Regions from separate parts of the Shinella sp. 838 genome, predicted to be linked through region 2. Evidence: predicted binding sites of a transcription regulator. Region 2 holds the regulator's gene; each other region holds the start of a gene.
The links. The regulator PhoB, encoded in region 2, activates phosphate uptake and scavenging genes when phosphate is short. The targets are predictions, from matches to a motif close to TGTCATNNANCTGTCAT.

Region 1 (10,691 bases), on a different contig from region 2:
TGGGCGACGTAGCCGATGATCTGGCTGCCGCCGGGAGAGCCGATGGCCAGCACGGGCTTGCCGTCCTTCAGCACGATGGTGGGAGACATGGAGGAGCGGGGGCGTTTTCCGGGCTCCACGCGGTTGGCGACCGGCATGCCCTCGTCATGGGTCTTGAAGGAGAAGTCGGTGAGTTCGTTGTTGAGCAGGAAACCGCCGGTCATCAGCCGCGAGCCGAAGCCGTTCTCGATCGTGGTCGTCATGGAGACGACATTGCCTGCCGCATCGACGATGACGAAATGGCTGGTGGAGGGCAGTTCGAGTGCGGCGTCGCGGCCGAAGTCGAAGGCGTGGTCCCATTCGGGCTTGCCCGCCGTCACGGCATCTTCGGCAAGTGCCTTGTCGCCGTCGAGCAGTCTGGCCCGCTCGCCGAGATAGGTTTTGTCGAGAAGCCCCTTGATCGGCGCGGGCACGAAATCTGTGTCCGCAAGGTAGCGTTCGCGGTCGGCGAAGGCGAGGCGCTGTGCGTCGCCGATCAGCCGCCAGCTTTCGGCATTGTCCTTGCCGAGTGCCTTGAGGTCGAAATTTTCCAGCATGCCGAGCATCTGGCCGATGACGACTGCGCCGGAGGAGGGCGGTCCCATGCCGCAGACGTCGAGCGCGCGGTAGGAGGTGCAGACCGGCCGGCGCTCCTTCACCTGGTAGTTCTGAAGGTCGGCGAGCGAGAGCACGCCGGCATTCTTGCCGGAACTGCGCACCGTATCGACGATGCCCTGGGCGATAGTGCCGGTGTAGAAGGCCGGCGCGCCGCCACCGGCGATGGCCGAAAGCGTCTCGGCATAGGCCGGATTCTTGAGGATTCTGCCGGCCTTCAGCGGTGCACCATCCGCGCCGAAGAAATAGGCGGCTGTCGTCTCGAAGGTCTTCAGCCGGTCGCCCTCGGTGGCGATCAGGCCGGCAAGACGCGGCGAGACGGAAAAACCGTCGCGGGCCAGCGTTTCGGCGGGGATGAAGAGGTCCTTCCAGGGCTTGCGGCCCCAGCGGTTGTGCGCCTCCTGCATCAGCATGACGGTGCCGGGTGTGCCGACGGAGCGCCCGCCGACGACGGCGTCGAAGAATTTCAGCGGCTCGCCCTTTTCGTCGAGGAAGAGCCTGGGGGTCGCCTCCATCGGCGCGGTCTCGCGGCCGTCCAGCGTGGTGAGCCGGCCGGTCCCGGCATCGTAGTAGACGAGAAAGGCACCGCCGCCGAGGCCTGAGGATTGCGGCTCGACAAGGCCGAGCATGGTCTGGACGGCGATCATGGCGTCGATCGCGCTGCCGCCGTCCGCAAGAACCTTTTCGCCGGCCTCGGCCGCGAGCGGGTGGGCGGCCGCCACCATATGGGCCTTCGCGGTGACGACCTTCGCCGCCGCAAGGCCGGTTGCGCGCTCCGGCGCGACGCTGTCGGACGCCTGCTGGGCGGATACCCCGACCGATGTCAGGAAAAGAAGCCCGAGGGCGACGAGAGATCGTTTCATCATGGCTACCTCCACTGGAGGGAGATATAGTGCAGACGATCACCGGGAGGAGGCAAGGCCTGGGAGCGATTTACCCTTCCTTCACCTTGCCGGCGGTTCGGTTGTGGAAATCGCCGCCGCCCGTTGCGTCAGTTAACTGCATTCTCGCATAGAGCGCCGCAAAACACGCACCTGTCTTGAAGTCCGCCACCCTCACACTCTATGTAGGGAAGACGAAACTTGCTGATTCCCAACGTTTGCGAAGGGTTTCAGGGCCACACCGATGAAGGATTGACATGAGAAATCCCGTAGATACCGCCATGGCTCTGGTGCCGATGGTCGTCGAGCAGACCAACCGCGGCGAGCGTTCCTACGACATCTATTCACGCCTCCTGAAGGAGCGCATCATCTTCCTGACGGGTCCGGTCGAGGATCATATCGCCACGCTCGTCTGCGCGCAGCTTCTCTTCCTTGAGGCCGAAAACCCGAAGAAGGAAATCGCGCTCTACATCAATTCGCCGGGCGGCGTCGTCACGTCCGGCATGGCGATCTACGACACGATGCAGTTCATCAAGCCGGCTGTCTCGACGCTGTGCATCGGCCAGGCCGCCTCGATGGGCTCGCTGCTGCTGGCCGCCGGCCACAAGGACATGCGCTTTGCCACGCCGAACGCCCGCATCATGGTGCACCAGCCCTCGGGCGGCTTCCAGGGCCAGGCATCGGACATCGAGCGCCACGCCAAGGACATCCTCAAGATGAAGCGCAAGCTGAACGAGGTCTATGTCAAACATTGCGGCCGCACCTATGAGGAAGTCGAGCAGACGCTTGATCGCGACCATTTCATGAGCGCCGACGAGGCGAAGGACTGGGGTCTGGTCGACCGCGTCATCACCAGCCGCGAGGCGATCGAGGGCGCGGACGCCACGTAACACCTCGTTCGACGCCGCAGGATCTCATGACGCTCGACGACTACAACGCCTTCTGCGCTTCGCTCCCCGCCACGAACCACGTGGTGCAATGGGGCGGGGCGCATGTCTGGAAGGTCGGCGAGAAGGTTTTCGCCATTGCCGGATGGAGCGACACGGCGGGGCTTGCGGTCACGTTCAAGGTGTCCGACATCGCCTTCGATATTCTGAGCGAGCAGCCGGGGTGCCGTCCAGCACCCTATCTCGCCTCGCGCGGAATGAAGTGGATCCAGCGGCAAACGGGCGAATCAGTTGATGATGCGGCGTTGTGTGACTATCTAAGGGAAAGTCACGGTCTGGTGGCGGCGAAACTGACGCGCAAGGCTCGTTCCGATCTTGGCCTAATGCGCGGATGAAGGCAATCACGCGATTTGTAATGATCGCGGGGCTTTATCCTCGCCACAAAGCCGGTAATATTGGCCGTTAATGCTATGTTGATTTGTGACGGCTTAGCATTCGGTGTTTAAACGGGGAATGCGTTGCAACCGGTTCAAGGGCGGGGCCCGGGCCGGTCAGTACCCCTGGAGCCTTTGAAAGGGCGCGTAGGCGTATCCGGCAAAGGCGGTTTGAGTGGTCCGGCCATCTTCCGGGAGATGAACGGCGTGCTGGAAGGAAAGTGATATGAGCAAGGTCAGCGGCAGCAACGGCGGCGACTCCAAGAATACCCTCTACTGCTCCTTCTGCGGCAAGAGCCAGCACGAGGTCCGCAAGCTGATTGCCGGACCGACGGTGTTCATCTGCGATGAATGCGTCGAATTGTGCATGGACATCATCCGCGAGGAGAACAAGACCTCCATGGTGAAATCCCGAGACGGCGTTCCCACGCCCCAGGATATCATCAAGGTTCTCGACGAATATGTCATCGGCCAGCAGCAGGCAAAGCGCATCCTGTCGGTCGCGGTGCACAACCACTACAAGCGACTGGCGCATGCCGCCAAGGGCTCGGACGTGGAACTGGCGAAGTCGAACATCATGCTGGTCGGCCCCACGGGCTGCGGCAAGACCTATCTCGCCCAGACGCTCGCCCGCATCATCGATGTACCCTTCACCATGGCCGACGCCACGACGCTGACCGAAGCCGGTTACGTCGGCGAGGACGTGGAGAACATCATCCTGAAGCTGCTTCAGGCCGCCGATTACAACGTCGAGCGCGCACAGCGCGGCATCGTCTATATCGACGAAGTCGACAAGATCTCGCGCAAGTCCGACAACCCGTCGATCACCCGCGACGTGTCGGGCGAGGGCGTGCAGCAGGCGCTTCTGAAGATCATGGAAGGCACGGTTGCATCCGTACCGCCGCAGGGTGGTCGCAAGCATCCGCAGCAGGAATTCCTGCAGGTCGACACGACGAACATCCTGTTCATCTGCGGCGGTGCCTTCGCCGGTCTCGACAAGATCATCTCCGCCCGTGGCGAAAAGACGTCGATCGGCTTCGGGGCACAGGTCCGCTCGCCGGAAGACCGCCGCGTCGGTGAAGTGTTGCGCGAACTGGAGCCGGAAGACCTGGTGAAATTCGGACTCATCCCGGAATTCATCGGCCGTCTGCCGGTCCTGGCGACGCTCGAAGACCTCGACGAGGACGCGCTGATCCAGATCCTGTCGGAGCCGAAGAACGCTCTGGTCAAGCAGTACCAGCGCCTGTTCGAGATGGAAGACGTCGAATTGACCTTCCACGAGGACGCGCTGCGCGAGATCGCCCGCAAGGCGATCGTCCGCAAGACCGGTGCGCGCGGCCTGCGCTCGATCATGGAGAAGATCCTGCTCGACACGATGTTCGAACTTCCGACGCTGGAAGGCGTGCGCGAGGTCGTCATCTCCGACGAGGTGGTCAAGGGGTCGGCCCGTCCGCTCTACATCTACTCGGAGCGCACCGACGAGAAGGCCAACGTTTCGGCCTGATCGCGCCAAACCCGTTCAGGAAGGACCCGCCGCCGGCGGGTCTTTTCGTTTGAGGCGGCTAGTGACATTTCGTGACTGGTCGCCTGCCGCGGGAAGGGGCATGATGTGCAACCTTCCGCTGCTTCGGGAGCCGTTGCGAAACGGTGCGCGCCAAGCCAGAATGGAAGACTTCGATTCTGTTCTGCGTATGCTCCGGCGGTGCTGCCGGGGGGAAGGCCGCAAGTTCCGCGACAGCGCGGAAGACTACACTTCCGGTGTTGGTTCGCTTGTCCGTCACGGGGTGGGGCACTCCGCAACCGGGCTTGAAAATGTGTTGGCTGCACGCCACTTGTGGATGGAAAAGATCGCCGGCCCGGCACTCTGAGCGCCGAATGGACCGGTTCCCGGAAACGGGACGTTTGAAAGGAAATGACATGACGAAAAAGACGTCTGCGTCGCACGACTCCACGGCCTTCCCGGTCCTGCCCCTGCGCGACATCGTGGTGTTCCCGCACATGATCGTCCCGCTGTTCGTCGGCCGCGAGAAGTCGATCCGCGCACTCGAGGAGGTCATGGGTACCGACAAGCAGATCATGCTTGCCACCCAGATCAATGCCTCCGACGACGACCCGGAAACCGATGCCATCTATCGCATCGGCACCGTCGCCAACGTGCTCCAGCTCCTCAAGCTCCCCGATGGTACCGTCAAGGTGCTGGTCGAAGGCCGCGCGCGCGCCGAGATCGACGGCTATACGGACCGCGAGGAATTCTACGAGGCGATGGCCCATGTCCTAGCCGAGCCGGAAGAGGACCCGGTGGAGGTCGAAGCGCTGTCGCGCTCGGTCGTCTCCGAGTTCGAGAACTATGTGAAGCTCAACAAGAAGATTTCGCCCGAAGTCGTCGGTGCCGCGAGCCAGATCGAGGACTATTCGAAGCTCGCCGACACCGTCGCCTCGCACCTCTCCATCAAGATCGTCGAAAAGCAGGAAATGCTGGAGACGACGAGCGTCAAGCTGCGCCTTGAAAAGGCGCTCGGCTTCATGGAAGGCGAGATCTCGGTCCTGCAGGTCGAAAAGCGCATCCGCTCGCGCGTCAAGCGCCAGATGGAGAAGACGCAGCGCGAGTACTACCTCAACGAACAGATGAAGGCGATCCAGAAGGAGCTCGGCGACGGCGAGGACGGCCGCGACGAGATGGCCGAACTGGAAGAAAAGATCGCCAAGGCGAAGCTCTCCAAGGAGGCCCGCGAAAAGGCGGATGCCGAGCTGAAGAAGCTGCGCCAGATGAGCCCGATGTCGGCGGAAGCCACCGTCGTGCGCAACTATCTCGACTGGCTGACGGGCATTCCGTGGGGCAAGAAGTCGAAGATCAAGACCGACCTCAATGCCGCGGAAAAGATTCTCGACGAGGATCATTTCGGCCTCGACAAGGTCAAGGAGCGCATCGTCGAATATCTCGCCGTGCAGGCTCGCTCGGCCAAGATCAAGGGCCCGATCCTGTGCCTTGTCGGCCCTCCGGGCGTCGGCAAGACCTCGCTCGCGAAATCGATCGCCAAGGCGACCGGCCGCGAATACATCCGCATGGCGCTCGGCGGCGTGCGTGACGAGGCCGAAATCCGCGGTCACCGCCGCACCTATATCGGCTCGATGCCCGGCAAGGTCATCCAGTCGATGAAGAAGGCGAAGAAGTCCAACCCGCTCTTCCTGCTCGACGAGATTGACAAGATGGGCATGGATTTCCGCGGCGATCCGTCCTCGGCTCTCCTGGAGGTGCTCGATCCGGAACAGAACTCGACCTTCATGGACCACTACCTGGAAGTCGAATACGACCTGTCCAACGTCATGTTCGTGACGACGGCGAACACGCTGAACATTCCGGCGCCCCTCATGGACCGCATGGAAGTGATCCGCATTGCCGGCTATACGGAAGAAGAGAAACTGGAAATTGCCAAGCGGCACCTGCTGCCGAAGGCGATCCGCGATCACGCCCTTCAGCCGAAGGAGTTTTCGGTGACGGACGGCGCGCTGATGGCGGTCATCCAGCAGTACACCCGCGAAGCCGGTGTGCGTAACTTCGAGCGTGAATTGATGAAGCTCGCCCGCAAGGCGGTCACCGAGATCATCAAGGGCAAGTCGAAGACGGTCGAGGTCACGGCAGACAACATCCACGACTTCCTCGGCGTTCCGCGCTTCCGCCACGGCGAGGCCGAGCGCGAGGATCAGGTTGGCGTTGTTACGGGTCTTGCCTGGACGGAAGTCGGCGGCGAGCTGCTCACCATCGAAGGCGTCAGCCTGCCGGGTGGCAAGGGCCGCATGACGGTTACGGGCAACCTGAAGGATGTGATGAAGGAATCGATCTCGGCAGCGGCGTCCTATGTCCGCTCGCGCGCCGTCGATTTCGGCATCGAGCCGCCGCGCTTCGACAAGACCGATATCCACGTGCACGTGCCGGAAGGCGCGACGCCGAAGGACGGTCCGTCGGCCGGTATCGCCATGGCGACCGCCATCGTTTCCATCATGACCGGAATCCCGGTCTCGAAGGACATCGCGATGACGGGCGAAGTGACGCTGCGCGGCCGGGTCCTGCCGATCGGCGGTCTCAAGGAAAAGCTGCTCGCAGCGCTTCGCGGCGGCATCAAGAAGGTGCTGATCCCGGAAGAGAACGCCAAGGACCTGGCGGAGATCCCGGATAACGTGAAGAACAACATGGAGATCGTTCCGGTCTCGCGCATGGGTGAGGTGATCAAGCATGCGCTCGTTCGCCGGCCGGAGCCGATCGAATGGGATGCGACGGTCGAAGACGCCAAGGTTCCGGCGGTCGAATCGACCGATGAGGGTACCGGCGCGATCGCGCATTGAGCCTTGATGCCGGGTAATGCATCCGGCATTTTGGAGCGAAACGGGAAAAGACCGGCCTTTCGGCCGGTCTTTTTCGTTGAAAAACGTGTGTAAAGCCCGGATTCTCAGGGTTTTGCGACGAAATTTTCTTGCGGGGCGAGGGGCGATGCGTATTCTGCCCCCGACTTGTATGAGTCGTTTCAAACCGTATGAAAGGGGTGGAAACATGAACAAGAATGAACTCGTATCCGCAGTGGCTGAGAAGTCTGGCCTCTCCAAAACGGACGCAGCATCGGCTGTCGACGCCGTTTTCGAGACGATCCAGGGTGAGCTCAAGAACGGCGGCGACGTTCGTCTCGTCGGTTTCGGCAATTTCTCCGTATCGCGCCGTGAAGCCTCGAAGGGCCGCAACCTCTCGACCGGCGCCGAGATCGAGATTCCGGCACGCAACGTGCCGAAGTTCTCGGCCGGCAAGGGCCTGAAGGACGCCGTCAACGGCTGATCCTTGGTTCGGGCAGAGCGGTTATCCACTCCGCCGCCAAACCTGAAATTCAGGGTCGGGGTCCGGTTCTTCCGGGCCCCCTTTTATTTGACGGGAAGGCAACGGACCGTCGCCGAAATGTCATCGGCCTGTAACACGAAAGCCTCAGAACCGCCGGGTTCCTTTTGACCGGATCCCGGAGGATTTCATGAAAACCCGTTCGATCACCGCCGCGCTCGCTGCGGTTCTCGCCGCATCGGTGGCCTCCGCCGCCAGCGCCGAGCCCGTCTTCAATCGCATTGCGTCCTTCGCCGTTGCCGACAACCTGCCCGAGGGTGTCGACAAGGCGACGCCGACCTCGTCCGAGATCATCAGCGCCTCGGAAGACGGCAACACGCTCGTCTATTCCGACAGCCCGAACAAGGCCATCGGCTTCATCGACATCACCGACGCCGAGGCTCCGAAGGCGGGCGGCACCGTCGCCTTCGACGGCGAGCCGACCTCGGTCACCATTGCCGCCGGCAAGGCGCTCGTCGCGATCAACACGCGCGAAAGCTTCGTGAAGCCGTCGGGTGTGCTCGCCCAGGTCGATGTGGCCTCCAGGGCCGTCGAGGCGACCTGCGATCTCGGCGGTCAGCCGGATTCGATCGCCCTCAACAAGGACAGGACGATCGCCGCCATCGCCATCGAGAACGAGCGCGACGAAGAGGTCAATGACGGCGCCATCCCGCAGATGCCGGCCGGCGATCTCGTGCTGCTCTCCCTCAAGGACGGCGTCGTCGATTGCGGTTCGATCAAGCATGTGGCGCTGACTGGCCTTGCCGATGTCGCCGGCGAGGATCCCGAACCCGAATTCGTCTCCTTCAACGGCCTCGACGAAGTTGCTGTCACCCTGCAGGAAAACAACCATATCGTCATCGTCGACGGCAAGGCCGGCACGGTAAAGAGCCACTTCTCCGCCGGTACGGTCAGCCTTGAAGGCATCGACACCAAGAAGGACGGTGCGCTGAAATTCACCGGCGAGATGAAGGACGTGGCGCGCGAGCCCGATGCCGTGAAGTGGCTGGACGACAACCGCCTGGTCGTCGCCAATGAGGGCGACTGGAAGGGTGGCGCCCGCGGCTTCACCATCTTCGACAAGCAGGGCAAGGTCCTCTACGAGAACGGCGCGGCCTTCGAGCGCGAGATTGCCAAGATCGGCCACTATCCGGACAAGCGCAACAAGAAGGGCGTCGAGCCGGAAGGCATGGAAGCCGCCAAGTTCGGCGATGACAACCTGTTCTTCGTGCTCGCCGAGCGCGCCTCGATCGTCGGTGTCTACAAGGATACCGGCGCCGAGCCCGCGCTTCTCCAGCTGCTGCCCTCGGGCGTTGGCCCGGAAGGAGCCGTCGCCATCCCGAACCGCAATCTCTTCGTGACCGCCAACGAGACCGATCTCGTGGAGGACGGCGGCGCCCGCTCGCATGTCATGATCTATGAGCGTGCCGAAGGCGAAGCTGCCTATCCGCAGATCGTCTCCACGGAAAAGGATGGCGAATTGATCGGCTTCGGCGCCCTCTCGGGCCTCGCACCGGTCAAGGACAAGCCGGGCATGCTCTACGCCGTCAACGATTCCTTCTACGCCTCGCAGCCGACGATCTTCACGATCGACGCCACCGCGAAGCCGGCGAAGATCGTCGATGCGCTGCGCATTACCCGCAACGGTGCTGCCGCCCAGAAGCTCGACAGCGAGGGCCTGACGCCGGATGGCGAGGGCGGTTTCTGGCTTGCCAACGAGGGCGATGCCGACAAGCTCGTCGGCCATGCCATCATCCATGTGAACGAAAAGGGCGAGATCCAGAAGGAAATCGCCATTCCCGCCGCGCTGCGCGCCGGCGAGAAGCGCTTCGGCTTCGAAGGCATCACCAGCGTCGGCGAAGGCGATGACAAGGTGCTGTGGATGGCCATGCAGCGTGAATGGGGCGACGACGAGAAGGGTTTCGTGAAGCTCGTCTCCTACAAGCCGTCCTCCGAGGAATGGGGCGCCGTGCGCTATCCGCTCGAAAAAACCGAAAGCGGCTGGGTCGGCCTTTCCGAAATCACCGTCAGCGGCGACCATGCCTATATCATCGAGCGCGACAACCTGATCGGCCAGGCGGCCAAGCTGAAGAAGCTGTACCGCGTGGCGCTTGCCGATCTGAAGCCGGCCGCACTCGGCGGTGAACTGCCTGTCGTCAAGAAGGAAGAGGTCCGTGACCTCATCCCGGACCTGAAGGGCGCCACCAACGGCTTCGTCGTCGACAAGGTCGAAGGCTTTGCCATCGACGCCGCCGGCAATGGCTTCGTCATGACCGACAATGACGGCGTGGATGGTTCCTCGGGTGAGACGCTGTTTTTCGGCATCGGCCCGATGAACGCCATGTAAGCTCCGCGGGCCGTCCATTCTTGCTTTCACCTTCTCCCCGCTTATTGGGGGGAAGGCAGCGGGCAGGGGAGGACGCTGAACGCTTCAGACAAAGAAGGCCGGGATCGTGAAATCCCGGCCTTCTTCCGTTTTCCGTTGCCGTCCGGCTTAGCCGACGGCCCGCAGGGGGCGCATGGGCGCTGCGGCGGTGTCGCCTTCGACCTTGTCCCGTTCGCGCTGCAATTCCTCGGTCTTCTCGCTGAGGCAGCCGATGATGTCCTTGAGGTGCTGCTTCTGGTCTTCGGTCAGCACCGCGAAGATCGCCTCGATCATCTTGTGCTGTGGCTGCTGTGCGGCGGAGATCACCGTGCGGCCCATATCCGTGATCGAGACGATCTTGGCACGCCGATCCTTCGGGTCCGGCTCGCGCTTGACCAGCTTGTCCCGCTCGAGGCCGTCGATCGCTTCCGTTACCGTGCGGGGCGCGAAACCGAGCGCGCAGGCGATGTCCGTCGAACGCTGCGGGCCCTGACATTCCAGAAGAAGCAGGAACTTGCTGCGGGCAAGCGACACGCCTTCATCCATCATGCACTCGTTCACCAGGCGGCTCACCTGATGGTAGAGTTTGAACATGCCCTGGGAAATTTCTATCGTGCTACTCATGAGGGGAAA
Region 2 (10,691 bases):
GGCACGATGCCCTGGTAGCGCTGGGTATGCGCGCCCTGGTCGATGGTGAAGGCGAGAATACCCTTGCCGAGAAGCTCGTGCGGCTCCGTTGCACCGGCGGCAATCGCAGCATCAAGCGCCGCCTGGTCGAAGCGGGCGTAGGCGCGGACATTTTCCGGAGCAGAGAAATCGGCCACCAGCAGATCGACAGGGCCGTCGCCCTTCGTCTGGACGATCAGCTTGCCCTCGAATTTCAGCGAGGTGCCGAGCAGCACGGTGAGCGTGATCGCCTCGGCAAGCAGCCGGGCGACGGGCGCGGGATAGTCGTGCCGACCGAGAATGCCGTCGAGCATCGGGCCAAGCTGCACGGCGCGGCCGCGCACATCAAGGCCATCCACCTGGAACGGCAGGACATGGTCATCGCCGGTAAAACCGGGCTCACCGAGTTTCAGGGCATTTTCAGCCATCATCATCATTCTGCTCCTTGCACGCTTCGGCCCCGCCGAGGCCATGGGCCCGGCCTGCTGCCGACAGGCGTTCTACCGTGATATCGCGCTCGCTCTTGCCCGATCATTCCACACCGGGCAGGCATGCGCCAGAGAAAGCGCCTCGCGACGCTCCGTGATGGCCCCTAGATCGTGCCGCTGGCGGCATTTTTCAAGATGAGCGTCAGACGACGCCGAAGCACCAGGCGAGGATCGACTTCTGCGCATGGAGGCGGTTTTCCGCCTCGTCGAAGACCACGGACTGCGGGCCGTCGATCACCTCGTCGGTCACCTCTTCGCCGCGATGGGCGGGCAGGCAGTGCATGAAGAGCGCATCCTTGCCGGCGCGCTCCATCAGCTGCTTGTTGACCTGGTAGGGCTGGAAGATGTTGTGGCCACGGGCGCGATGCTCCTGGTTCATCGACACCCAGCAGTCGGTGACGACGAGGTCGACGCCGTCGACGATCGCCTCGGGATCATGGCCGAGCAGGATGTCGCCGCCATTGTCGCGCGCCCAGTTCAGGATCTTGTCGTCCGGCTCGGAGCCCATCGGCACGGCCATCTTCATCTTGTAGCCGAAGCGGGCAGAACCCTCGACAAAGGAATGCAGCACATTGTTGCCGTCGCCCGTCCAGGCGAAGGTCTTGCCCTTGGTGGAGCCGCGATGCTCCTCGAAGGTCATGATGTCGGCCATGATCTGGCAGGGATGCGTCATGTCCGTCAGCGCGTTGATGACGGGCACGGTGGCGTGTTCTGCAAGCTCCAGCATGCGTGCATGGTCCGTCGTGCGGATCATGATGGCATCGACATAGCGCGACAGGACCTTCGCCGTGTCGCCGATCGTCTCGGCGCGGCCAAGCTGCATTTCCGTACCAGACAGGAACAGCGTCTCGCCGCCGAGCTGACGCATGCCGACGTCGAAGGAGACGCGGGTTCGCGTGGAGGGCTTCTCGAAGATCATCGCAAGCATCTTGCCGGCAAGCGGCTTGGCTTCCGTGCCAGCCTTGCTGGCAGCCTTGCGCGTGTGCGCATCGTCCATGATGACGCGAAGATCGCTTTCCGAAACGGCGGAAAGATCGAGAAAATGCTTGGCCATGATATGTCCTGTCTGTCCCGGGATCCTTTTGTGGCTGCAGCGCCCCTGGCGCGCCATCACGACGCACGGCGCTGCAGGCCTATGCGGCCTTGGCAGCCGTGAGTTTTTCCGCAGCGCGCTCGATGCGGGCAAGCCCCTCGCGCGCTTCCTCCGCGGTCACGGTCAACGGCGGCAGCAGTCGCAGCACATTGTCGCCGGCCGGCACGGCAAGCAGGTTTTCCGCCCGCACGCCCTTCAGGAGATCGGCGACCGGGATTTTTGCCTTGATGCCGAGCATCAGTCCCTCGCCGCGGACATCCTCGATGACATCGGGGAAGCGATCCTTCAGCGCGGCCAGCCCCTGGCGGAAGACGAGCGCGACATCACGCACATGCTCGAGGAAGCCGTCTTCCAGCACCACGTCCAACACGGCGTTGCCGACGGCCATGGCAAGCGGGTTGCCGCCATAGGTAGAGCCGTGCGTACCGGCAACCATGCCGGCCGCCGCCTCGTTCGTGGCAAGGCAGGCACCGAGCGGGAAACCGCCGCCGATACCCTTGGCAATCGCCATGATGTCAGGCGCGACCCCTGCCCATTCGTGAGCGAAGAGCCGCCCCGTGCGACCGACGCCGGTCTGCACCTCATCGAGGATGAGCAGCAGGCCGTATTCGTCACAGAGCTGGCGCAGTTCCTGCATGAACTCCTTCGACACCGGGCGCAGCCCGCCCTCGCCCTGCACCGGCTCGATCAGGATACCGGCCGTTTCCTCGGTGATCGCGTCCTTGACGGCCGTGATGTCGCCGAAGGGGACCTTGAGAAAGCCCGGCGCCTTGGGGCCGAAGCCCTCGATGTATTTTTCCTGACCGCCGGCGGCGATCGTCGCGATCGTGCGCCCGTGGAAGGCACCCTCGAAGGTGATGATGTGGTACTTGCCGGGATGGCCCTTGGCAAAATGGTAGCGCCGGGCGGTCTTGATCGCACATTCCAGCGCCTCTGCACCTGAATTGGTGAAGAACACCTTGTCGGCGAACGTGGCCTGCGTCAGCCGGCTGCCAAGGCTTTCCTGGCCCGGAACCTCATAGAGGTTCGACAGGTGCCAGACCTTGTCGGCCTGCTCCTTCAGCGCGGCGACGAGATGAGGATGCGCATGGCCGAGCGAGTTGACGGCAACACCGGCGGCAAAATCGAGATATCGCTCGCCATCTTCGGTGGTCAGCCACACGCCCTCCCCGCGCGTGAACCGGAGCGGCGCACGCATGTAGGTTTCATAGAGCGGCGCGACATCGGCCATGCGTGGACCCTCCGAAAAGAGATGCGGAAAAACAGAAATGCAGCTTGACTTTTCCAAGCCTCAGAAAAACCAAAAGCCGCCTTTCGGCGGCATGCCGCACTATCAGCATTTCATATTGGGATGTCAACAAAATCGCACCCGAAATGGCGCTGAACATCCCGCAAGGTGAGGATTCGCGACGCGCATGGAAGGTGTCTCTATCGAGTCACACCCGACCAGCAAGTTGGGGAAAACTCCGAAATCGATTCGCCCGGATTCCGGCGACTCTTGTCACAGAGTCCACCGGTCTCTAGGTTAAAGACCAATTACTAGACTGCATGCGGCGGAACTAGTCAGCAAGAGAGTTAGGGCGTTCAGGTTCCGGACCCGTCCGGAGCACGACGAGGGATTCCCGCATCCTGAACGCCGAGCGGAGACAAAAACATGAACTGGACAGACGAGCGCGTCGAGAAACTCAAGAAGCTCTGGAGCGAGGGCCTGAGCGCGAGCCAGATCGCGGCGCAGCTCGGCGGCGTCAGCCGCAATGCCGTCATCGGCAAGGTGCACCGGCTGAATCTGCCCGGTCGCGCCAAGGCCGGCGGCACCCAGACCGCGACACGCGCCAAGCGTCCGGCTCCGGCGACGCCGCGTCCGTCGAACTTCGCTGCCCGTCCCGTCGCCGCCCGCCCGGTCGCCCGTCCGGCCGGCAACGCCATTGTCAAGGAAGAGATCGACGCCGATTTCGAAATGCAGGCAGAGACCCTTCCGGTTCCGGCCAACCGCAACAACGTGGTCGTACCGATGTCGCGTCGTCTCGAGCTGACCCAGCTCACCGAGCGCACCTGCAAGTGGCCGATCGGAGACCCGCTCAACGACGACTTCCACTTCTGCGGCAACGAGTCCCCCGACAATTCGCCCTACTGCACCTACCACCAGCGCCTCGCCTACCAGCCCTCGGCCGAGCGCCGCCGGATGCGATAACATCTACCACGGCAGAAAATGCGATGCGGACCCGAGAGGGTCCGTTTTCGTTTGAGATGGTGGTGCCTCTGCTATTCCCCCAAAACGCAAACAGGCCCTTGAGGGCCCATTTCCGTCCTTGGGAGGAATTCCGTTCGCTCAGGTTTCCAGCGAATAGCCGGCGCCGCGGACCGTGCGGATGACGTCCTGCATGTTGGCGAAGTTGAGCGCCTTCCGTAGGCGCCCGACATGCACGTCGACGGTGCGCTCGTCGACATAAATGTCATGGCCCCAGACCCCGTCGAGAAGCTGCGAGCGTGAGAAGACGCGGCCGGGCGAGGTCATCAGGAACTCCAGAAGGCGGAACTCCGTCGGGCCAAGGCGGACCTCGCGGGTGCGACGATGGACGCGGTGCGTCTCGCGGTCGAGCTCGATGTCGCCGCAGCGCAGCACCGTCGAGACAACCTCGGGCTTGGCACGGCGCAGCATCGCCCGCACGCGGGCAACCAGTTCCGGCGTCGAGAAGGGCTTGACGACATAGTCGTCCGCACCGGTGGCAAGCCCGCGCACGCGCTCGCTCTCCTCGCCGCGCGCCGTCAGCATGATGATCGGCAGGCGTTCGGTTTCCGGGCGCTGGCGCAGGCGTCGGCACAGCTCGATGCCGGAAACGCCCGGAAGCATCCAGTCGAGGATGAGGAGATCCGGCATGCGCTCCTGCAAGCGCATCTCGGCCTCGTCACCGTTCAGGATCGTATCGACCTCGAAACCTTCCGCTTCCAGATTGTAACGGAGGAGAACGCTCAGGGCCTCCTCGTCTTCCACGACGGCAATTCTGGGCACCATGGAGTTGAACCTTGCTCTTTACTCGGACGCGTCGGCGACATCGGCCGCGACGACGGAGGTCGAGGTATCGTCCTTCGGACGCTCACCTTCCGGCTGCGAGCCTGTTGCCATGTAGTAGATGGTTTCGGCGATGTTGGTCGCGTGGTCGCCGATGCGCTCGATGTTCTTGGCGCAGAACAGGAGATGCGTGCAGGGCGTGATGTTGCGCGGGTCTTCCATCATGTAGGTCAGGAGTTCGCGGAACAGCGAGGTATAGATCGCGTCGATCTCGTCGTCGCGCTCGCGGATCGCCTTGGCCTTCTCGATTGAGCGGGTGGCATAGACGTCGAGCACTTCCTTGAGCTGCATCAGCGCGAGCTCGGCAAGATGCTCCAGGCCGCGGGCGAGCTTGCGGGGCATGCCCGAGCTCTGGACGGCGATGACGCGCTTGGCGGTGTTCTTTCCGAGATCGCCGACGCGCTCCAGTTCGGCCGCGATACGGATCGCGCCCATGATTTCGCGCAGGTCCGCCGCCATCGGCTGGCGCTTGGCGATGGTGACGATCGCCTTGTCGTTGATCTGGCGCTCTGCCGTATCGAGGATGACGTCCTCGGAGATCACCTTCTGGGCCAGCGCCGCGTCGGTCGTGACGAGGGCGCGGACGGAATCGGCGACCATCTGCTCGGCGGTGCCGCCCATTTCGGAGATGCGGCGGGACAGGTATTTCAGTTCTTCGTCGTAGATGGAGACGATGTGGCTCGATGACATGGCTCAGTCCTTAATGCGCTCGGGTTCCAGGGATGCTCGGCGACGAAGGCGTCAGCCGAAGCGGCCCATGATGTAGTCCTGCGTGCGCTGGTCATCCGGGTTGGTGAACATCTTGTCGGTGTCGTTCTCCTCGACGAGGTTGCCGAGGTGGAACATGGCGGTGCGCTGCGAGACGCGGGCCGCCTGCTGCATCGAGTGCGTCACGATGACGATGGTGAAGTTCGCGCGCAGTTCATGGATCAGTTCCTCGACCTTGGCGGTCGCGATCGGGTCGAGCGCCGAGCAGGGCTCGTCCATGAGGATGACTTCCGGGCTGACGGCGACGGCGCGGGCGATGCACAGGCGCTGCTGCTGGCCGCCGGAAAGGCCCGTGCCGCCTTCATGCAGGCGATCCTTCACCTCGTTCCACAGGCCGGCCTTCTGAAGGCTCTGCTCGACGATGGCGTCCATATCGGCCTTCCCCTTGGCGAGACCGTGGATACGCGGGCCATAAGCGACATTCTCGTAGATCGACTTCGGGAACGGGTTCGGCTTCTGGAAGACCATGCCGACGCGGGCACGCAGCTCCACGACGTCGATGTTCGGATCGTAGATATCGTCCGTATCGAGCGTGATGCGGCCGGTGACGCGGCAACCGTCGATCGTGTCGTTCATGCGGTTCAGCGTGCGCAGGAAGGTCGACTTGCCGCAGCCCGACGGGCCGATAAGGGCGGTCACCGTGTTTTCGCGAACATTGAGGTTCACATCGTAGAGGGCGCGCTTCTCGCCGTAATAGACCGAGACGTCCTTGCCGATCATCTTGTAGGAAATGTCGTTCATTTTCTTGTCCAGCGCTTTCTCGACTGCTGCTTCTGACATCATGTTCATATGACCGGTCCTTCTACCAGCGCCGTTCGAAACGGCGGCGCAACAGGATGGCGCCAACATTCATGAGGATGAGGAAGATGAGGAGCACGATGATGGCTCCGGAGGTGCGCTCGACGAAGGCGCGTTCCGCCTCGTTGGCCCACATGTAGATCTGCACCGGAAGCGCCGTCGCAGGGTCCATCGGCGTTGCCGGAACATCGGCGACGAAGGCGACCATGCCGATGAGAAGCAGCGGGGCAGTTTCACCGAGTGCGTGAGCAAGACCGATGATCGTGCCCGTCAGGATGCCGGGCATCGCGAGCGGCAGGACATGGTGGAACACGGTCTGCATCTTCGAGGCACCGAGGCCAAGCGCAGCCGAGCGGATCGATGGCGGCACGGCTTTCAGCGCGGCACGGGTCGCGATGATGATCGTCGGCAGCGTCATGAGGGTCAGCACCAGGCCGCCGACGAGGGCCGCCGAGCGCGGGAAGCCCGCGAAGTTGACAAAGACAGCAAGGCCGAGAAGACCGTAGACGATGGACGGTACGGCGGCGAGGTTGTTGATGTTCACCTCGATAAGGTCCGTGAACCGGTTCTTCGGAGCGAACTCCTCCAGATAGATCGAGGCAGCGACACCGATCGGCAGGGAGAGCACGAGCACGATCAGCATCATGTAGAGCGAGCCGATCGCTGCGACACCAACGCCGGCAGCCTCCGGACGGCTCGATGCGCCATTGGTGAAGAGGCCGGTGTTGAAATGTTTGGCGAGCGCGCCGCTTTCGGCGAGCGTGTTCATCCAGCCGACCTGCTTGTCGGAGACCTTGCGGTTCGTTTCCGGCACGGCGAGGTCGATCTGGCCCTTGAAGGCGGAGTCGAGGTCACCATGGGCAAGGAACGTCACGGTCTTCGTCGTGCCGATGATCGCGGGATCGGCGGTGACGAGATCGCGCAACTGCACGCGCACGCTGTCCGAAATCATGCCGTTGACCGCCTTCAGGCCGGCCCGGTCCTTTTCGTCGACGCCCAGCACCTTGGCGAGCGCATTGCGGGCAACGATCGGGTAGTTCGCCGTAACCAGCTTCTGCGGGTTGGTGGCACGCTCGTTGTTCTTGTCGATGACCTGTTCGGAGAACTCGACCGGAATGGTGATCATCGTCTGCTGAAACGCGGTGTAGCCCTTGGAGACGACCGAAAACAGCAGGAGGAACAGGAAGAGCAGACCGAAGGCAATCGCAGCCATGCCGTAGAGGCGGAAGCGGCGTTCGGCGGCATAGCGGCGACCAAGGCCGATATCGCGGCGTTCGGGTTTGGCGGCAACGCCGAGGGCGGCCATCGAAGGGCTCGTGGAGACCTGGCTCATTCGTACTGCTCCCGGTATTTGCGCACGATGTAGAGGGCATAGATGTTAAGGCAGAGCGTGATGACGAAGAGCGTGATGCCGAGCGCGAAGGCCACCAGCGTCTGAGGCGAGGTGAATTCGAGGTCGCCCGTCAGCTGGTTGACGATCTTGACCGTCACCGTCGTCATCGGTTCGAAGGGGTTGAGCTGCATGCGGGCGGCAACACCGGCGGCAAGCACCACGATCATGGTTTCGCCGACGGCACGCGAGGCGGTCATCAGCAGCGCGCCGACGATGCCCGGCAGGGCGGCCGGCAGGATGACGCGCTTGATGGTCTCCGACCGCGTCGCGCCGAGGCCGAGCGAACCGTCACGCAGGGCGCGCGGAACGGCGGTGATGATATCGTCCGACAGCGAGGAGACATAGGGGATCAGCATGATGCCCATGACGATGCCGGCGGTCAGCACGCTCTGCGCCTGGATGAAGTTGGCATAGTTGCCGGTGACGAGGCCGTTCAGCTGGGCGGAGATGTCGCGCAGGAACGGGCCGACCGTGATGAGGGCAAAGAAGCCGTACACGATGGTCGGGATGCCGGCGAGCACTTCGAGCAGCGGCTTGGCGATCGAGCGGACCGTGCGCGAGGCATATTCCGACATGTAGATGGCGGCGAAGAGACCGACCGGCACGGCGACGAGCATGGCGACGAAGCCGATGTAAAGCGTGCCGGCAAGCAGCGGGATCAGGCCGAACTGACCGGAGGAATCCGTGGCACCGGCAGCAGCGAAACGCGGATCCCAGGTCGTGCCGAAGAAGAATTCCCAGGCCGGGACCATGTTGAAGAAGCTGATCGCCTCCGTCGCCATCGAGGCAACGATGCCGACTGTCGTCAGGATCGCGATCGACGAAGCAACGATGAGGCCGACCAGCATGACGCCTTCGACGCGGTTGCGGGCGCGGAACTTCGGCGCGATCGCGCGGTAGGCGAAAGCGCCGCCGGCAAGTGCGGCAACCACGACCAGGATCGACAGGAAGGTGCTGCTTGCCGTCGTCATGCGGTTGAGATCGTCGGCAGCCGTCAGCATGTAGGGCGCAGGATCCGCGGCGAGCGGCACGCCCTTGCTGCCGAGCACCTGGCGGGCGGCGGCACCGTCCTTGAACAGCGCATCGCGCTCCTCGGCGGAGAGCAACTTGAAGCCGCGGGCGATGGCGCCGATCATGTTGTAGTTGAGGTTCTGCGTCGCCTGCGGCTCGGCCTTCACCTCATCGGGAAAGCCGGCGCGAACCGTCGAGCCGATATAGATCGGGCTCGCAATGATCCAGACCAACAGGAGGGCGATGGCCGGAAGCATGGACCAGATGGCGACGAAGGAGCCGTAGTAACCCGGCCGGGAATGAAGATTGGAAAGCTTGCCGCCGGCAAGCGCGTTGGCGCGCCAGCTGCCAATAAGATAGCCCACCACGCCGATCACGGCGACGACGAGCAGAAGAAGGGAAATACTCATTGAGGAAATTCTCCCGGCGAGACCACCCGCCCCGACCTTTCGACAGACGCGGGCAAAACCGCCCGAAAGAGAGCGGCCGGCGCGACCTCTCCTGGGAGAAACCGCGCCGGCCGAAGCCAGTTACATGATCTTGCCGTCGACGAAGGCCTTGCGGATCTCTTCGCGCTCGGCATCAGGAGCGGCGACGAGGCCGTATTCAGCCAGCGGGGAGTCCGGGCCGATCATGTCGTCGCTCGTGAAGAACTCGACATATTCCTTCAGGCCCGGGATGACGCCGAGATGCGCCTTCTTGACGTAGAAGAACAGCGGACGGGAAACCGGGTATTCGCCGGAAGCGATCGTCTCGGTCGACGGAACGATGCCGCTGACGGTGGCAACCTTCAGCTTGTCGGCGTTGTTTTCGTAGAAGGACAGGCCGAACACGCCGATACCGGACTTGTTGGCGGCGATACGGGCGAGCGTTTCCGTGTAGTCGCCGTCGATGTCGACAGCCAGACCGTCCTTGCGAACGGCGACGCACTTGGAATGCTGTTCCTTTTCATCGGCAACGGCAGCCTTGATGACGTCCTGGGCGCCCGAGTCCTTGCAGCCCTTGGCGAGGATCTTCTCTTCGAAGACTTCGCGGGTGCCGTGCTTTTCGCCCGGGATGTAGGCGGCGATTTCGGCGTCCGGCAGGTCCTTGTTGACTTCCGACCACTTCTTGTAGGGGTTGGCAACAAGCTTGCCATCGACGACGACTTCGGCGGCGAGCGCCTGGTAGAGATCCTTCGGCTCGAGCTTCAGGTCGGCATTGCCGCTGTCGGTGGCGAAGACGATGCCGTCATAGCCGATCTTGACTTCCTGGATCTCGGTCACGCCGGCCGCCTTGCAGGCCTCAACTTCGCTGTCCTTGATCGGGCGCGAGGAGTTGGCGATGTCGATAGTGTTCGGGCCGACGCCCTTGCAGAATTCCTTCAGACCGCCCGAGGAGCCGCCGGATTCGACGATCGGGGTCTTGAAGTCGGGGAAGGTCTCGCCGAACGTCTCGGCGACAATCTTGGCATAGGGAAGAACGGTGGAGGAGCCGGCGATCTGGACCTGGTCGCGCGCGACGGCAACGCCTGCGAATGCGGCGGAGGCAACAAGCGCCGCAACAGTGAGCTTAAGAGATTTCATCTGGGTTCTCCCGAAGAGGACATGTGTGGTGCGCTGTTCTGCGCTCTCTGCCGTTGACCGGCGGCTCTTCTCTAGCCCCCGTTCGCCCTCTCTTTTATGTCAGTTTGACGAAACATTTGTGACACATCAAGCAATTGAAATTGCTTGTCTATTTTTATCGACACGACGAAAGCGTCGCCCTTTGTGTCAGAACTTGACGGTAAAGACCGTGCCCTTGCCCACCTCGGACTTCACCACGAGACGTGCCCGGTGGCGGGTGAGGATGTGCTTGACGATGGCCAGACCGAGGCCTGTACCCTTCTTGGACCGGCTCGCTTCCACGTTAACCCGGTAGAAACGTTCGGTGATGCGCGGCACGTGTTCCGGGGGTATGCCGGGGCCGTAGTCGGTGACGGAGAGCTCGACCGGGACAACGCCGCCACCGGACAGAACCACGTCGACCCGCTTGCCTTCCTGGCCGTACTTGCAGGCATTCTCGATGAGGTTT
Region 3 (10,691 bases), on a different contig from region 2:
CCGGAGCCTATGACAGCACCGTTGCCGACTGTGACACCCGGCAGGATGGTCGATCCATGACCGATCCAGACGTCGTGGCCGATGACGACGCGGTGCCCGCGCCGCCATTCGAAGAAGTCGGCTTCGTGGTCGGCATCCGGCCAGTAATCGTTGGCGCGGTAGGTGAAATGATGCAGCGTCGCCCGCCACATCGGGTGGTTCGTCGCGTTGATGCGCACTGAGGCGGCGATGTTGGCGAACTTGCCGATCGTCGCACACCAGACGGAGCCGCCGTTCATGATGTAGGAATAATCGCCGATCTCGACTTCGCTGACGCGGCAGTTCTCGTCGATCTCCGTGTAGCGGCCGAGCACCGTGTCGGACACGACTGCAGTCGGATGGATCAGCGGCGTTTCGGACAGGCGGGTCATGCGGCGGCCTTTCGTGGCGAGAAGGCGGAGACGTCGACGATGCGGTCGGCGACCTTTTCGCGCACGTCTTCGTCGTGGAAGATACCGAGGAGCGCGACACCGGCCGCCTTCTTCTCAGCGATCATCTCGACGACCACGGCGCGGTTCTTCGCATCGAGCGATGCGGTCGGCTCGTCGAGCAGCAGGATGCGGTGATCGGTAATGAAGCCGCGCGCGATGTTGACGCGCTGCTGTTCGCCGCCGGAAAAGGTGGCGGGCGGCAGTTGCCAGAGTTCGCGCGGCAGGTTGAGCCGCGCCAGCATGGCTTCGGCCGTCGCCTTCGCCTCGGCGGCATTGACGCCGCGAGCGGTGAGCGGCTCGGCGACGACATCGACGGCCGCAACGCGCGGCACGGTGCGCAGAAACTGGCTGACATAGCCGAGCGTGGCGCGGCGCACCGAAAGAATGGTGCGCGGATCGGCGATCGCCAGGTCGAGCAGGCGGCCGCCGTGCTCGATCAGGATCTGGCCGCTGTCGACGGCATAGTTGCCGTAGACCATCTTCAGGAGCGAACTCTTGCCGATGCCGGACGGGCCGCCCAATACGACGCATTCGCCCGCCTTCACCGAGAAGGCGACGTTCGACATCACGGGCAGACGAATGCCGTCGCGAAGATGCATGGTAAAGCTCTTCGCGACTTCGGAAACAACGAGGGGTGTGGCCATGGTTACACCTGAAGGATCGAGGAGACGAGGAGCTGCGTATAGGCTTCGCGCGGATCGTCGAGCACGCGGTCGGTCAGCCCCTGTTCGATGACGACGCCATCCTTCATCACCATCATGCGGTGCGAGAGGAGGCGCGCGACGGCGAGGTCGTGCGTGACGATAATCGCCGAGAGGCCGAGGTCCTGCACGAGGCCGCGCAGGAGATCGAGCAGGCGCGCCTGCACCGAGACGTCGAGACCGCCGGTCGGTTCGTCCATGAAGATGAGGCGCGGCGAGGTGACGAGGTTGCGGGCGATCTGCAAGCGCTGGCGCATGCCGCCGGAGAAGGCGCGCGGCTGGTCGTCGATACGGTCGACGCTGATCTCGACGCGGCCGAGCCAGGTGCCCGCCGTCTCGCGGATATTGCCGTAGTGCCGTTCGCCGACGGCCATCAGCCGCTCGCCGACATTGGCGCCGGCCGACACAGCCATGCGCAGGCCATCGGCCGGGTTCTGGTGCACGAAACCCCAGTCCGTGCGCATCAGGAAGCGGCGTTCCGCCTCGCTCATGCGGGAGAGGTCGCGCATCTGGCCGTCACGCATGCGGTATTCGACGGCGCCCGATGTCGGCATCAGGCGGGTGGCGAGGCAGTTGAGCAACGTCGTCTTGCCGGAGCCGGATTCGCCGACGATCGCCAGGACTTCGCCCGGCCAGAGATCGAAGGAGACATTCTGGCAGCCGATGCGCGCGCCGTAGAATTTCGAGATGTCGCGGACTTTGAGAAGCGGCGTGTCGGTCATTCGGCAGCCTCCTTGTTGTAAGCCAGATGGCCGCGATGGCCGCCTGCGCAGCGTTCTTCGCAATGGTCGGTGTCCGAGCAGACGAACATCCGCCCGCCCCTGTCGTCGAGCACCACCTCGTCGAGATAGACATTTTCCGCGCCGCACAGCGCGCAGGGCTTGTCGAAGGTCTGGATCTCGAAGGGATGGTCCTCGAAATCGAGGCTGACGACCTCAGTATAGGGCGGCACGGCGTAGATGCGCTTTTCGCGGCCCGCGCCAAAAAGCTGGAGCGCCTCCGACATGTGCATCTTCGGATTGTCGAATTTCGGGGTCGGCGACGGATCCATCACGTAGCGGCCCTCGACCTTGACCGGATAGGCATAGGTCGTGGCGATATGGCCGTTGCGGGCGATGTCCTCGTAGAGTTTGACATGCATCAGGCCGTATTCTTCCAGCGCATGCATTTTCCGCGTCTCGGTCTCGCGCGGCTCGAGGAAACGCAGGGGCTCCGGGATCGGCACCTGGTAGACCAGCGTCTGGCCGGCCGTCAGCTTCTCCTCGGGAATGCGATGGCGCGTCTGGATGATCGTCGCTTCGCGCGTCTTGGTCGTGACCGCCACATTGGCGACCTTCTGGAAGAAGGCGCGGATGGAGACGGCGTTGGTGGTGTCATCCGCTCCCTGGTCGATGACTTTCAGCACGTCCTTCGGCCCGAGGATCGCCGCCGTCACCTGCACGCCGCCGGTGCCCCAGCCGTAGGGCATCGGCATTTCGCGCGAGGCGAAGGGCACCTGGTAGCCGGGAATGGCGATCGCCTTCAGGATCGCGCGGCGGATCATGCGTTTGGTCTGTTCGTCGAGATAGGCGAAATTGTAGGTTGCGAGGTCTGCCGTGCTCATTCTGCGGCCTCCGGAAGATCGATGTTTTGCGCGGCCTCGTATTCGCGCCGCATGCGGCGAACGAGATCGAGTTCGGCCTGGAAATCCACGTAATGCGGGAGTTTCAGGTGCTCGACGAAGCCGGTCGCCTGCACGTTGTCGGAATGGGAGATGACGAATTCCTCGTCCTGCGCCGGCGCGACGATGTCCTCGCCGAATTCCTCCGCGCGCAGCGCCCGGTCGACCAGCGACATGGCCATAGCCTTGCGCTCGCTCTGGCCGAAGACGAGGCCATAGCCGCGGGTGAACTGCGGCGGGTTCTTCGCCGATCCCTTGAACTGGGCGATCATCTGGCACTCCGTCACCTGGATGCGGCCGAGCGAGACGGCAAAGCCGAGTTCAGGCATGTCCAGCTCCACCTCGACCTCGCCGATGCGCACCTCGCCGACAAAGGGATGGGTGCGGGCATAGCCGCGCTGCGTGGAATAGCCGAGCGCCAGCAAAAAGCCCTCGTCGCCGCGGGCGAGCGCCTGCAATCGCAGGTCCCGCGCCATCGGGAATTCCAGCGGCTCGCGCGTCAGGTCGCCAGCGACATGACCGTCCGGCAGGCTGCCGTCATCCTCGACAAGGCCCTCGCCGGCGAGAATGTCGGAAACGCGCATGACCGGCTCGCCGGCCTCCTCGCGCTCCAGCGGCACATCCACCGCTTCGTCGTTCAGCAGCGACGGGTCGAGCAGGCGGTGCGTATAGTCGAAGGTCGGCCCGAGAAGCTGGCCGCCCGGCAGGTCCTTGTAGGTCGCCGAGACGCGGCGCTCGACGCACATGTCGCCCGTCTCGACAGGCTTCGAATAGCCGAAGCGCGGCAAAGTCGTGCGGTAGGCGCGCAGGATAAAAATCGCCTCGATCATGTCGCCGCGGGCCTGCCGGACGGCAAGCGCGGCAAGCGCGCGGTCGTAGAGCGAGGCTTCTGCCATCACGCGGTCGACGGCAAGGCCAAGCTGGGCGACGATCTGCTCGATACCGATGGCCGGCAGCGAACGGTCGCCGCGGCGGCGATCGGCAAGAAGGCGGTGGGCGTTGGAGATGGCGGCTTCGCCACCCTTGACGGCAACATACATGGTCTATGCCTCCTTCACGCTGACGACGGTGGTGCGCGGCAGGCAGAGGATGCTTGAGCCAGCAACGAGGATCAGATCGACGCCGCGCGAAAATTTTTGGCGGTTCTCGGACCAGAAATGCGGGAACATGTCCGGCAAGCCGACGGGCGCGATCTCTTCTTCCGTGCGAATGCCCGGTCCCTTCAGCGTCAGCGGACGGCCACCGTCGAAGGCCTCGATCTCGACGACGAGCGTCGTCGAACGATCAGGATATTCCTGCGTGCCCTGCGCGAAGAGGCAGAGGTTCGGCAGCATGGCGCCCTTTTCGATGAAGGCAAACCGGGCATCCTGCCGCGCGTCGGTGACGGCTGCGCCGGCATTGAAGGCGAGCCAGCCGGGCAGCGCGGAATTGGCGAGTGCCGGGGTCAGCCAGACAGCGGTGTCATGGTCGCACAGCGTCAGCGCGACCGCGCCGGCCGTCGCATTCAGCGGCGCGGGCGGCAGGACCGAGGCCGCGACATCGCCGATCGTGCCCGGGCGAGCCATGCAGTCCATCAGCGTGCGGAAAACGGCCTGGGCCTCGAACACCGGCTCCTCAAAACCGCCGGCAAAAGCGAGCGTATCCAATGTCATCAGTCCTCTCCGCGAACCATGGTGAAGAAATCGACGCGCGTGGCGGCCGTCTGGCGGGCCTTTTCGGCGTCCTCGCCGGCAATGCGCGCGGCGATGGTTTCGAGCAGCGCCGCCACCTCAGCCTGGTGGGCCGGCTGCTGGAAGAGCGCATCGAAGATCGCCGCAAGCCGCGCCTTGGCGCCGTCCGTGCCGAGCGCCTGGCCGTGGCCGACCGTGCCGTCCTGAAGGCGGATGCTGGCGCGGCTCACCGTCGCCTCGCCGAGATTGAACGGCGCACCGCCGCCGCCGATGCGGCCACGGATCATGACGAGGCCCGTTTCCGGCCCGCGCACCGGTTGAACGGCGGGCTGTTCCGCCAGCGCGTCAAAAGCCGCCTGCAACTCGACCCGGCTCGCCTTCGCCAAGAGACCCATGGCCCTCTGCCGGCCGTCCCCCGCGCTTGCGGCAGATTTCTGAACTGATGTCATTGCCTTCTCTCCAAATGTCTATTAATCTAGACAACCGAACATCTAAGTCTCGTCTTAAAGGGCCGGGATGACAAGGGTGTGACAGAGGGTTTCGCGGGGGCGAAAATGGTGGAACGACAATCGGGCGTGGCGCTCTGGCGGCAAATCGCCGACCGCATGCGTCTTGCGATCAACAATGGCGATTTCGACGAAACAGGCATGATGCCGCCGGAAATCACGCTCGCCGCCCGCTTCGGCGTGAACCGCCACACGGTGCGCAGCGCCATGGCGGCACTGACAGAGGAAGGCATCGTGCGCCCTATCCAGGGCATCGGCACGCGCATCGAGCGGCGCGACCGGCTGCGCTTCCCGATCTCCCGCCGTACCCGATTTTCGCAGGGTCTCGGAAATCAGACGCGCAATCTGGAAGGCCAGTTGCTGGCGGCGGCGACAGAGCCAGCGACCGCCGCCGTTGCCGTGGCGCTCGGCCTTGCAGCCGGCGCGCCCTGCGTGCGGCTCGAAACCGTGAACAGCGCCGACAGGCGGCCCATCTCCTGCGGCACGCATTATTTCCCCGCGGACCGTTTCAGCGGGATCGACACCGTCTACGAAAGGACACGCTCCATCACCGCTGCGTTCCAGGAGCTCGGTGTGTCCGACTATGTGCGCCGCTCGACCGAAATATCCGCCATCCATGCCGAAGGCGACGACATCCGCCACCTGAAGCTCTCACCGGGGGCGATCATTCTTGTGGCGACGGCCGTCAACACAGATCTTGACGGCGTTCCGGTCCAGTTCTCCCGCACGCGTTTTGCCGCCGACCGCGTCAAGCTGACCGTGGAGCCGGAAACCGACGGAGTTACTTCCGGCAGCAGAGAATGAAACGGCGGTAAAGCAGTGTGCGCAGCCTGTTGCGCAGGTCCGCCGTGCGCCGCTGCGCCCTCGCGATCGGGCCATGTGAGCCGATCTTGATATCGCGGAACCCCACCGCCGCCAGAAGCGGCTGGACGCGTTCAACGGTAAGCCCGTCGCCAAAGGGCAGCCGGCCCATGATATCGGCATGGCGCGCGCTCATCGCGCCGTCATAGTGCGGATCGGTGCCGATGACCTTGTCGAGCAGGGCGATGGCCCGGCCCGCCAGCCTGCCAAGCCGGGTCGGCGCTGCCCAGTCGCCGTCGAAGAACAGAAGGATGCCGCCCGGCCTCAACATGCGGTGCCATTCGGAAAAAGCCTCGACCGGCGTCGTCAGCGTCCAGACCAGATGGCGGCAGACGATCGCGTCATAGCTCTCGTCCGGCTCCATCGGGTTTTCCGCATCCGCGAGCAGGAAACGCACGCCCTTGGCACCGGCGTGTTTCTTCCGTGCGACCTTCAGCATCGCCTCGGAAAAGTCGAGCGCCGTCACCTCATGGCCGAGGGAAAGCAGCAGACGTGTCACCTCACCTGTACCGCAAGCAAGCTCCAGCACGCGGCGTGGCTCCGGACCGAGATTTTCGCGGATCGCCGCCGCCCAGGCCTCGAACTCCGGTCCTTCGGGAATGCGGTGGCCAAAGGCGAGATCGAAGGTCTCAGAGCGGCGCGACCAGTAGTCGCGAATGTCTTCCTTGAGATGACTGTTGCCGCGTGTGCCGTGCATCACTGCCCCTCGCCCGCATCGATACGGGCAAAGATGTCGTCGAAGCGCGGCCGGGCGCGGGCCGGCACCTCGACCGTGCGGATCGCCTCCGTCAGTTCCGCCTCACCGACCTTCACCAGCATGACCATGCCCATGCCGAAATGCGGCGAGCATTTGATGCCGTAGAAACCGGGGGCATCAAAGGTGACCTCGATCTCCTCGTTGATCTTGCCCTTGAAGCCGGCATATCCCTGCGGAACCATGCCGTCGATGCTGGCGGCGTTGTGGCTCTTGTGGGTGGCGATGAACTTGACGCTGTCCCCCGGCTTGATTGCCAGGAAATCCGGTTCGAAAACCATGGAGCCCTTTTCGCCGCGATTGCGCATCTCGACCCGGAAGGTTTCAGCGGCGACGGGGGCGGCGTGGAGAAGTACGGCGATGGCCGCAGCCAGGAGGAAACGGGTTTTCATCTTGCCTCTGCAACGAGCTTGAGTTTGGCAGGCCGGGGCTCTGGCCGGCGATAGCGAATGAAGCAGCCGCCGGCGCTGTCGCGCTCGACATCCACGGTGACGCCGAAGACATCGTGCAAGCGCTGCGGCTCCAGTACCTTTGCAGGTGTACCGAGCGCGACGATGCGGCCGCCCTGCATGACGGCGATGCGGTCGCAGAACATGGCCGCGTGATTGAGGTCGTGCAATGCCGCAACGACGGTCAGGTCCTGTTCGCGCACCAGCTGGAGCAGGCCGATCTGGTGGCCGATGTCGAGATGGTTGGTCGGCTCGTCGAGCAGGAGGATCGGCGCCTGCTGGGCGAGCGCGCGGGCGATGTGCAGCCGCTGCCGCTCGCCGCCGGAAAGCGTGTGCCACAGCCGGCCGGCAAAGTGCGCCATGTCGACCTCCTCCAGCGCCCTGTCGACGATGGCATCATCCGCCCGCGACCAGGGCGTCAGCGCGCCGAGATGCGGCGTGCGGCCGAGTTCGACCGCCTGGCGCGCAGTGATACGCTCGGTCGTCTCCGCCTGCTGCTCGACGAAGGCGATGCGGCGGGCTATGGCTTGCCGGCCGTGGGCCGAAAGCGGCGAGCCCTCAAGCGTTACCAGACCCGCCTGCGGCTTGCGGATGCCCGCCATCAACGCCATCAGGCTGGTCTTGCCCGAACCATTGGGTCCGATGATGCCGAGAAATTCGCCGGGACGCACGTCGAGCGAGACGTCGGTGAGGATGGTCGCACCGCCGGCCGACCAGCAAAGACCTTTTGCCGAAAGGGTCACAGGGCCGATCTCCTTTGGCTGAGGATGAGCGCGAAGGCCGGCGCGCCGAACAGCGCGGTGATGACGCCGATGGGCAGCACCTGGCCGGGAATGATGACCCGCGACAGCACGTCCGCGGCGATCATGAAGATGGCGCCGATCAGCGCCGAGGCCGGCAGCAGCAACCCGTGGCGGACACCGACGACCATGCGCGCGGCATGGGGAATGACGAGGCCGACGAAACCGATCGACCCGACGATGGAGACCATGACGGCGGTCATCAGTGCCGAGACGGCAATCAGCACGACATAGACCCGGCGCACCGGAATGCCGAGCGAGGCCGCCGATTCCGTGCCGAAGGTGAAGGCATCGAGCGCGCGCGCATGCCAGAGGCACACGACAAGCCCGAGAAGCGCAACCGGCAGCGCCAGCCAGACATCCGGCCAGCGCACGCCCGAGAGATTGCCGAGCAGCCAGAACATGATGCCGCGTGCCTGTTCCGCATTGGCCGCCTTGGTGACGATGAAGGAGGTCAGCGCATTGAAGAGCTGCGAACCGGCGACCCCTGCAAGGATGATCGCCCCCGTACCGCGGCCTGCGCGAACCGCCAGCGCGCTGACGAGACCGAAGGCGACGAGCGCCCCGATAAAGGCACCGATCGGCAGCGTCAGGATACCGGCGCCGATGCCGAGGATCGCCACCGCGACAGCGCCCGTGGAGGCACCGGCGGAAATGCCGAGAATGTAGGGATCGGCCAGCGCGTTGCGCAGCAGCGACTGCAGGATCACCCCGCAGATCGCGAGCGCCGATCCGCAGCAGGCCGCAACCACGGCGCGGCTCAGCCGGTAGTTCCAGACGATGCCCTCGTCTATCGGCTCGATGGCGTGCCCCGCCTGCCAGAGGCGGTTCGCCACGGTCTTTGCCACGACGTCGAGCGGAATAGCGGTCTCGCCCACCGCCGCGCCCACCCCGAGCGCGGCGACAAGCAGCACGAGCGCCGCAAGAGCGACACCCGTGCGCAGCAGGATGGGGCGATCAGCCGTCACTTCGCGAGGCCAGCCTTCTCGATGGCGTCGGCAAGCACCTCGATGCCCTCGATCGTGCGGATCGTCGGGTTCATCGCCTGGGCGTCCATATCGACGACATGGCCGTTCTTCACGGCCGGCATCAGGCTGGCGACGGGATCTTCCTTGAGGAACGTGTGCTTGACCGCGACGTCATCGGCAGGGAAGCGGCGGCGCTCCATCTTGCCGGCGACGATGATGCTCGGATCGGCCTTGGCAACGGTTTCCCAGCCGACCGTCGGCCATTCCTCGTCGCTCTCAATGACATTGCGGATGCCGAGCGCCGACATGATGTAGCCCGGCGCGCCGTTGCGCCCGGCGACATAGGGGTCGATGTCGAGTTCGGCGCTGGAGAACCAGAAGACGGCGGAAAGCTTGCCATCCGCCGAAGCGATCTTCTTGCGCGCCGCGTCTTCGCGCGCCTTGAGGTCGGCGATGACTTTCTCGCCCTGATCCTGCACATCAAAGATCTGCGCCAATTCGCTGATTTCCTTGTAGATCAGCTCCATCGTGAAGACCGTCTTGCGCACCCCGTCGCCGCCACCGGAATTGTCCTTGCCGATGCAATCGGCCGGCGAGGTGTAGACCGGGATCTTCAGTTCATCGAACTGCTCTGGCGTCGCGACGATGCCCTCCGGACCGACATGCCACTGGAACTGCGCCGTCACAAGGTCCGGCTTCTTGGCGACGACGCTCTCGAAGCTCGGATCGTTGTCGGCAAGGCGCTCGACCTTGGCGTTGGCGTCCTCGTAACCCGACAGCACCGGGCCGATCCAGACCGCCGTGCCGACCATGCGCTCGCCAACGCCGAGGAGATACAGGATTTCGGTCGAGCTCTGGCCGAGCGAGACAGCCCGTTCCGGCGCCTTCTCGAAGGTGACCTTGCGGCCGCAATTTTCCAGCGTCAGCGGATACTGCGTCGCGGCCGCCTGCGCGGCGCCCGCTGACAGGGCAAACACGGCGGCACCGGCCAGCGCGGAAACGAGGGATGCGGCGCGCACGGCCGCAGGCAGAATGGTCATGGGTTTCTCCCGAATGAATGAAAGCGTGCGGGCTCAGCCGACGCGCCGACAGGCGCGCGCCGATTGCGGTCGGGAGAAAACGATTGGAATTCCGCCGTTGCCGGCAGCCAGGGTCGTCATAGGGTCTCCTGTTCCGGGCATCCCCGCCCGTGACTTGGATTTTTCTCGACGACGGCAGGTCTCCTGGCTCACGGATATCTGCTGCCTGTCTGCCTTCCCGCGGAAAAACCGCAGTGGCATGACGCGAAAACGCGTCCGAGGACAGGCGGCAATCCGCCTACAGTTGCGGGGGCAGCCACGGAATGGGTCCCTGTTGGGTCGTCCGCACCGTGTTCCCTATTAATCCCCTGGGAGTCATCCCTCGGGAAACCGTCGATCCATCCTTAATCCGCCGCGCTCGGCAGCGTCAAGGCGCTCAGCTCTCGAAATCTCCGAAGATGTCCTGGAGGCGGGTAAGCGTATCGACGCGCTCGCTCACGGCTTCGCCCATGAGCACAATGATATTGCTGAGCATGAGGTCCATGACCGCGGTCATGGTGGCTGCGCCATCCCAGAGCGGCCCGTGCGAGCCCGGCACGACGAGGCAGATATCGGAAACATCCGGCCCCCAGGGGCAGAATTCGTCGGTCAGCAGCACGACCTTGACGCCGGCCCGCCGGGCCTCCAGCGCCAGCGGCCGCGCCTTGGCGGCAAAGCGGCGCACGTCGTGCAGGAACAGCACCCTCCCCTCGACGGAACCATCGAGCAATTCCGCATAGGTGCCGTTGAGACCATCGACGAACTGCACGCGCGGGCGCGTATAGGAAAGCTGG

Region 1: P9A16_RS10770 (esterase-like activity of phytase family protein) is a predicted target of PhoB. The motif match lies at 7,776-7,792, and genes of this name have one in related genera.
Region 3: phnF (phosphonate metabolism transcriptional regulator PhnF) is a predicted target of PhoB. The motif match lies at 5,018-5,034, and genes of this name have one in related genera.

What each region holds. Positions count from the first base shown of each region.
Region 1 covers NZ_JARSBQ010000002.1:629,494-640,184, forward strand. The annotation lists gene ggt (gamma-glutamyltransferase) at 1-1,496, opposite strand, end outside; gene clpP (ATP-dependent Clp endopeptidase proteolytic subunit ClpP) at 1,772-2,404, shown strand; gene P9A16_RS10750 (MmcQ/YjbR family DNA-binding protein) at 2,431-2,796, shown strand; gene clpX (ATP-dependent Clp protease ATP-binding subunit ClpX) at 3,062-4,339, shown strand; gene lon (endopeptidase La) at 4,753-7,176, shown strand; gene hupB (DNA-binding protein HupB) at 7,382-7,657, shown strand; gene P9A16_RS10770 (esterase-like activity of phytase family protein) at 7,845-10,040, shown strand; gene P9A16_RS10775 (MarR family winged helix-turn-helix transcriptional regulator) at 10,188-10,652, opposite strand.
Region 2 covers NZ_JARSBQ010000003.1:311,350-322,040, reverse strand. The annotation lists gene P9A16_RS13100 (Hsp33 family molecular chaperone) at 1-446, opposite strand, end outside; gene argF (ornithine carbamoyltransferase) at 649-1,560, opposite strand; gene P9A16_RS13090 (aspartate aminotransferase family protein) at 1,640-2,830, opposite strand; gene P9A16_RS13085 (GcrA family cell cycle regulator) at 3,254-3,790, shown strand; gene phoB (phosphate regulon transcriptional regulator PhoB) at 3,929-4,612, opposite strand; gene phoU (phosphate signaling complex protein PhoU) at 4,631-5,359, opposite strand; gene pstB (phosphate ABC transporter ATP-binding protein PstB) at 5,411-6,226, opposite strand; gene pstA (phosphate ABC transporter permease PstA) at 6,240-7,568, opposite strand; gene pstC (phosphate ABC transporter permease subunit PstC) at 7,565-9,049, opposite strand; gene P9A16_RS13055 (substrate-binding domain-containing protein) at 9,170-10,204, opposite strand; gene phoR (phosphate regulon sensor histidine kinase PhoR) at 10,391-10,691, opposite strand, start outside.
Region 3 covers NZ_JARSBQ010000004.1:493,546-504,236, reverse strand. The annotation lists gene P9A16_RS16880 (DapH/DapD/GlmU-related protein) at 1-410, opposite strand, end outside; gene phnL (phosphonate C-P lyase system protein PhnL) at 407-1,114, opposite strand; gene phnK (phosphonate C-P lyase system protein PhnK) at 1,117-1,893, opposite strand; gene P9A16_RS16865 (alpha-D-ribose 1-methylphosphonate 5-phosphate C-P-lyase PhnJ) at 1,890-2,774, opposite strand; gene P9A16_RS16860 (carbon-phosphorus lyase complex subunit PhnI) at 2,771-3,871, opposite strand; gene phnH (phosphonate C-P lyase system protein PhnH) at 3,875-4,483, opposite strand; gene phnG (phosphonate C-P lyase system protein PhnG) at 4,483-4,950, opposite strand; gene phnF (phosphonate metabolism transcriptional regulator PhnF) at 5,056-5,811, shown strand; gene P9A16_RS16840 (class I SAM-dependent methyltransferase) at 5,789-6,565, opposite strand; gene P9A16_RS16835 (pseudoazurin) at 6,565-7,014, opposite strand; gene P9A16_RS16830 (ABC transporter ATP-binding protein) at 7,011-7,814, opposite strand; gene P9A16_RS16825 (FecCD family ABC transporter permease) at 7,811-8,839, opposite strand; gene P9A16_RS16820 (ABC transporter substrate-binding protein) at 8,836-9,879, opposite strand; cobalamin riboswitch at 10,036-10,268, opposite strand; gene P9A16_RS16815 (MurR/RpiR family transcriptional regulator) at 10,295-10,691, opposite strand, start outside.